DNA from 2 places in the Vibrio genomosp. F10 str. 9ZD137 genome. Region 1 is predicted to be linked to the other one. Evidence: predicted binding sites of a transcription regulator. Region 1 holds the regulator's gene; the other holds the start of a gene.
What was found. Region 1 encodes PurR, which represses purine synthesis genes. Its sites were predicted from a motif close to TNANGNAAACGTTTNCNTNA; they were not measured.
Positions count from the first base shown of each region.

Region 2: ACP45E_RS19650 (phosphoribosylaminoimidazolesuccinocarboxamide synthase) is a predicted target of PurR. The motif match lies at 1,167-1,186, and genes of this name have one in related genera.

Region 1 is NZ_JBNGCJ010001040.1:4,304-7,726, forward strand. It holds gene torR (two-component system response regulator TorR) at 1-358, opposite strand, end outside; gene torD (molecular chaperone TorD) at 601-1,248, shown strand; gene purR (HTH-type transcriptional repressor PurR) at 1,497-2,504, shown strand; cyclic di-GMP riboswitch class I at 2,647-2,749, shown strand; gene ACP45E_RS22100 (TfoX/Sxy family DNA transformation protein) at 2,863-3,423, shown strand, end outside.
Region 2 is NZ_JBNGCJ010000876.1:3,071-6,493, forward strand. It holds gene ACP45E_RS19635 (J domain-containing protein) at 1-84, shown strand, start outside; gene ACP45E_RS19640 (hypothetical protein) at 268-450, shown strand; gene ACP45E_RS19645 (SulA-like leucine-rich domain-containing protein) at 689-1,078, shown strand; gene ACP45E_RS19650 (phosphoribosylaminoimidazolesuccinocarboxamide synthase) at 1,303-2,406, shown strand; gene ACP45E_RS19655 (putative nucleotidyltransferase substrate binding domain-containing protein) at 2,632-3,423, shown strand, end outside.

The DNA.
Region 1 (3,423 bases):
TCCGCCACAATAAATTTTTCACTCGAACCAGCAGTTCACGTAATTCAAAGGGTTTGGTGACGTAATCATCCGCGCCCATTTCTAAGCCAACAATCTTATCAATGCTGTCGGTTCGCCCGGTTACCAAAATAATACCCATGTCCGACTGACTTCGCAGTTCTCGTGTCAACATCAGGCCATCAGAGCCTGGAAGGTTAATGTCAAGCATGACCAAATCGACAGAGGACATGTTCAATATTTCATGCATCTGTTCACCGCTTTGAGCTTCACTCACCGTATAGCCTTCATTCTGAAAGTAGCCGACCAGCTTACTGCGTGTGACAGCATCGTCTTCGACGACCAGTATATGATAAGTCATTTAACCCACTTATTTTTATTCATTGGAATGATTTTGCTAGAGCCATTCTATTCATAATTCATCACAATTCTAGCTCATCCGGTTAAGTTTGGACAAATCTTGCAAGTTTATTGATTCAAAACAAGATAGCTGAATCTGTTCATAATTCGACATAATTTCACAATTTTTATCATACTCTTAAGTAACCCTGTTCATTTTTATTCGTTAAACTAGAAAGATTATTTCTGTTAAGGCTAATGACAATGCAAGAAACAAAAGCATTCAACGAAAAACGTGCTGAAATCTACTGGTGGCTATCTAGTCTATTCGCCAAAGAACTCACAGAACCGGATGTCGAACAGTACCAGTCGGCTCAGATTAGAGCTTTCCTTACTGGTTTGGGAGAGAACCCATCATTAAAGCCTGCGATTGATAAACTCGTTGATGCACTGAATCGACTGCAAGATAGAGAAGATGCACAACTTGAGTTATCTGCTGACTTTTGTGACCTATTTTTAAAGTCAGAGAAAGATTCGGCTCTGCCATACGCGTCAATTTATATTGGCGAGGCTGGAATACTCAACGATACCCCTGCAAAGGAAATGGCGGATCTGATGGCGAAGCATAATGTGGCAGTTCATGAAACCCTCAATGAACCGGCTGATCATATCGCTATTGAGCTCGATTTTTTAGGTCACCTGATTATCCGTTCCAATGAAGTTGAAATAGAAAAGCACCTTGACCAAGCGCTGATTGAGCAAGAACAGTTTATCTCAACCTACTTGTTATCTTGGGTCCCGCAATTCACCCATAAATGTCAGCAATTGGATGATTTCGGTTTCTATGCTGCAGTATCTGAATTGATGAGTGCTTTTCTGGAACTCGATTACCAGTACTTAACTGGCGAGTAAAAACTCGATATAAACACCATGATATTGTCTAATTGTCGTTTTAGATCACGCGAATATGACCGCTTTTCATTGCTTGTCCTTCACATGACGTCTAAAATTGAAATAATAACGACAAAAGAATGACTAACTAACCGCTATTATTGGCGGTTTTTGTGTTTTTACTCATAATAAGATGTTTTTGCTCATGTAAGCACTGAAACGCTTTGTTAGTGAATGGAATTGCAACTGCAATTAACAGGAAAAGAATTATGGCCACAATTAAAGATGTTGCTCGCTTAGCTGGCGTATCAACGACCACTGTTTCTCACGTTATCAATAAAACGCGATTCGTGGCAGAAACGACACAAGAAAAAGTGAATAAAGCCGTTGAAGAGCTCAACTACGCGCCAAGTGCCGTTGCCCGCAGCTTAAAATGCAACACAACACGAACTATTGGCATGCTGGTCACTCAGTCTACTAATCTTTTCTTTTCTGAAGTCATTGACGGTGTTGAAAGCTATTGTTATCGCCAAGGCTACACGCTGATTCTTTGTAACACCGGCGGTATCTATGAAAAACAGCGTGACTATATTCGCATGCTGGCCGAGAAACGAGTGGATGGCATTCTGGTCATGTGTTCTGACCTTACTGAAGAACTTCGAGAAATGCTTGATCGTCACTCAACCATTCCAAAGGTTGTCATGGATTGGGGCCCAGAAAGCTCCCAGGCTGATAAAATAATCGATAATTCAGAAGAAGGTGGTTATCTCGCCACAAAATACCTGATTGATAAAGGCCATAAAGATATTGCCTGTCTAAGCGGGCATTTTGAAAAAGCAGCATGCCAAGAGCGCATTTTAGGCTTTAAGCGAGCATTGACAGAAGCCAACCTAAAAATCGATGAAGATTGGATCTTAGAAGGTAACTTTGAGTGTGATACCGCAGTCTTAGCAGCAGACCAAATTGCGGCGATGGACAACAAACCAACGGCCATTTTCTGTTTCAACGACACGATGGCTCTCGGTTTAATCAGTCGCTTGGGGCAAAAAGGGATTAACGTTCCTAACGATATCTCTGTCATTGGTTATGACAATATTGAGCTTGCTGAGTACTTTTCTCCTCCACTAACGACCGTACACCAACCCAAACGTCGTGTAGGTAAAAATGCATTTGAAATTTTGCTTGAGAGAATCAAAGATAAAGATCACGAAAAGCGCATATTTGAGATGCACCCTGAAATCGTAGAACGAAACACCGTAAAGGATCTCAATAAGTAGTTTGCTTTGACCGGCTTTTCTTTACTTGCTAATTATATGTTATAGTTTAGACTCAATATTGAGATGAATTTGTTGGATGAACATCACACTAACCAGGCGGTTTTGTGATTCTCATTCAAATTGATCAAAGCTTTATTTTCAGTCACGCACAGGGCAAACCACTTGAAAAGGTGGGACGCAAAGCCTCCGGCCTAAACCAAACATTCTGTTTATCACAGGAGTTGGTAGGTAGCGGGGTTACCGATGGCAAGCAATGCAAACATAAAATTTACCCGTAAATGACACAGTTTCTGCATATTTTGCTAACCTCTCGGACCTGATTTGGTGGCGTATTTAACATACACCGAGAACATACAGCATGGATAAACCAATACTAAAAGACTCAATGAGGCTGTTTGAACAGCTTGGACGAGTAAAGTCTCGTTCAATGTTTGGCGGTTTCGGTATTTTTGTTGAAGACACAATGTTTGCACTTGTTGTAAATGACAAACTTCACATAAGAGCCGATAGCATTGCCGTTAAAAAGTTCAAGCAGCAAGGCTATATGCCATATGTCTATAAAAAGCGCGGACACCCTGTCGTAACAAAATATTATGCGTTACCTGATGATTGGATGTCAGATTCAGCAACCACTCTCGCTGAAGCGAAAAACTCATTAGAGATTGCAAAGAAAGAGAAAGAAAGCCAAGCATCTGCAAAACCGGATCGCCTTAAGGATTTACCAAATCTTAGGTTGGCAACGGAAAGAATGCTGAAAAAAGCGGGTATTGATTCTGTAGCAACTCTTGAGGAACAAGGCTCTGTAGCCGCTTATAAGGCCATTCAGCAATCTCACCCATCAGATGTGGGGCTGGAGCTTCTTTGGGCGCTAGAAGGCGCCATTAAGGGGACTCACTGGTCTGTTATTCCCCAAGAGAGA
Region 2 (3,423 bases), on a different contig from region 1:
TATCATCCAGACTTGAGCGGAACGGATGATGAAATGAAGCGATTAAATAATGCGCTTAAAATTATCCTGGCACACATTAAGTAACGCCCCACCAGGTTAATAAAATGTTACATTTGAGTGTCGCATTTTGAGGAAACACAAGAAAAAGCACGTCACGCAAGCGATCCCCCTCTCAAGCATGTAACAAACAATTAACCTCACTTCCTTTTATATGTCATAATGTCCGAAGAAAATTGAAAGTGAACTTCACTTTAGAAGGAGAAAATAATGTTCAGCTCAGAAGGTACTTGTGACTGGTGTAAAAAACCAAGCGCTCTTACCAAACTTAATTATATTGATGGAAAGTCTAACAATTCATGTGAAGACTGTTATGACCTTGCTTCATTGGATGTACGCGAATTCAACATTGCGGAACGTCAGCACCAAGAGCAGCACTGCGCACAATATTAGACTGCCCCTTCTTCTTTTATACTCACTCTTTCACTACCAACCAATAGCTTGCACTAAAAAGTCACTTAACGTGACTTTTTTAATTTCTGCCCTTTAAAACCGACCTCTACCGCTTACAAAACAATCTCAGCACCCAATCTAAATCACATTTTGTTCATAATTGAAGCAATTTGTACTTGATCCTTACTCAAAATAAAACTACTGTATAGGTATACAGCATGTATAAAAGGACAGGGATATGTTGCAAATACAACCTAATCAGCACTCGAAGTACAACACTCTTGCTCAGCCAACAGCTCCGATGACGATCGACGATTCAATCATGGGTCGGTTATCCGGTTTATCAAGCAGCCAGCAATGGATTCTATTTACGTCAGAATGCCCCCGTCCTGATTTTGAACAGTTTTCTTCATCGAAAATCAGCTGCAATAAAATTATTCATATGAAAGCATCTCAATCGATGACAGAACTAGAAACAGTGACAAAAGCCATTAAGTCTGGCAACGCCAGTGCTGTTGTCGCTTCAAATAATATTGATCACGTTAACCAAGCCTTACTCAAATCGTTAGCGTCGCTCCATGACTGTGAAGTATTTTTCGTTGAAGGCAGAGGCCAAAAGTATCACTAGTAAGTTCAACGAATTTTCGCACTCTTTTAGCGCCTCATTTTCGAGGCGCTTTTTTATTTTTTCTCGCTGTATCGATATACGATAGATTTTAAGCAAACGTTTGCTTTTTAAGTGTCGATGATAAAAAGTTCTGGTATGATGCGGGGCATATTCACAGCCTAAGCCCTACTGTTTGTAGTCTTGGGTTCCTTCTCAATCTGACGTTTAAAAAATAGGAATGTCTAATGAGCCTTGCTGATCAAGTTTTAGCCGTCAATGACGATTTACCCATTCGCACTAACAAGCCTGTCCACAGTGGCAAAGTTCGTTCTGTTTACTGGCTGACCGATGAAGATAGCCAGCGTCTAATTCAAGAAAAAGGGTACGATGTCGCTCCTGATGCACCGTTAGCTATCATGGTTATCAGTGACCGTATATCTGCCTTTGATTGTATTTGGCATGCTGAAGGTGGTCTTAAAGGTGTACCAGGAAAAGGGGCTGCTCTTAACGCGATATCTAACCATTGGTTTGATTTGTTTAAGAAGAATAATCTCGCAGACAGTCATATATTGGATATCCCGCATCCGTTTGTTTGGATTGTGCAAAAAGCAAAACCCGTCATGATTGAAGCCATCTGTAGAAATTACATCACGGGCTCAATGTGGCGTGCTTACGAGAAAGGTGAACGTGAATTCTGTGGTATTGAGCTTCCTGAAGGCTTAGAAAAAGATAAAGTTCTACCTGAGCTTCTTATTACTCCTTCAACAAAAGGAATCCTGAAGGGTATTCCGGGAGTCCCTGAGGCGGATGATGTCAATATTTCTCGCAAGAACATCGAAGATAACTTTGCTGCTTTCAACTTCTCCACCTCAGACGATATAGCTCGATACGAATCCCTGCTTAAAGATGGCTTTTCGGTTATCAGTAAAGCGTTGGCCGATGTTGATCAGACGTTTGTCGATACTAAATTTGAGTTTGGCTATGTCACCGATTCAGCGGGTAATGAAAAGCTTATCTATATGGATGAAGTGGGCACGCCGGATTCTTCTCGTATTTGGGATACCAAAGAATATCAAGCAGGCAATATCGTCGAAAATTCGAAAGAAGGTTTCCGCCAATTCCTTTTAGGTCACTTTCCAGATCCTGATATTCTTCTTAACAAAGAACGCATGCCAGAAAGAGAAGCATTGGCTCGTGATAACGCATTGCCAAATGAAGCTCTCATGGATATCTCTAGAACTTATATCAGCATTGCAGAAAAGATTACGGGTAAACCTGTGCATCTCAGCCAAAACCCTAAGCAAGAAATTATCGATGTGCTGCGCAGCGATTACGGCCTTATAGATTAGGCCATTTATTGATGAGGTTACTGAGACACTACCCTGTGCTAAAAGCTAAGCATCAAAAGCACGAGCAGCTCATCAATGATTAAAGCCTCTACAAAAAACGCCAGCCATTATTACTTGCTGGCGTTTTTCTACAAATCCTAGTTGATAGCCTACTGATTGTGCCAATCACATACACACCGATACAAAATGGTATACTATCGGGAAAATGACTCAACGGATTCAATAATGGAAGCTGAACTTCTCGAAATTCAAAACTTTCTTTCTCAACGCCCTCCATTTGATGATCTCCCTCCAGAAGTGCTGGAACACGTCACCAAACATGTCGAAATTTCCTACTTTCGTAAAGATACTCCCATCATTCACTTTGGCGATAACATCAATGACTTGTATATCGTGCGTAGCGGTATCGTTGAAGTCTATCGTCGTAAAGGGGAACTCTATAATCGCATCGATGAGGGCGCTGTTTTCGGTCAAATGGGATTATTAACCAATAATAAAGTACGCTTTCCTGCCAAGGCTATTGAAGACACTCTACTCTATTGTCTCCCGGAGGCGATTTTCCAAGAATTGTATGACAACCACGATTCATTCGCTGATTTTGTGGAAGTAGAAGATAACGCCCGTCTTAGGCAAACCGTTTCCAGTACCGAAGATGATAATGACTTAACGACCTGTAAGGTGCGGACTCTACTCACGCGAGACGTACTTTTTATTGCCGGAACCGAAACCATTCAGCAAGCGGCCATTAAAATGGCTGAAGAAAATGTCTCTTCGCTACTTATTATCGATCAAAACAAGCTCGATAATGATGATAGCGATGACAGCCCCGTTCTGGGAATCATTACCGATAGAGACCTCTGTACTCGAGTGATCGCTGAGGGATTAGACGCAAATGGTGACGTTGCAAGCGTAATGACCACGGAAGTGATCTCTCTTGATCACAACGCCTACGTCTATGAAGCCATGCTGACCATGCTGCGATACAATGTTCACCATCTACCCGTACTAAAAGATCGC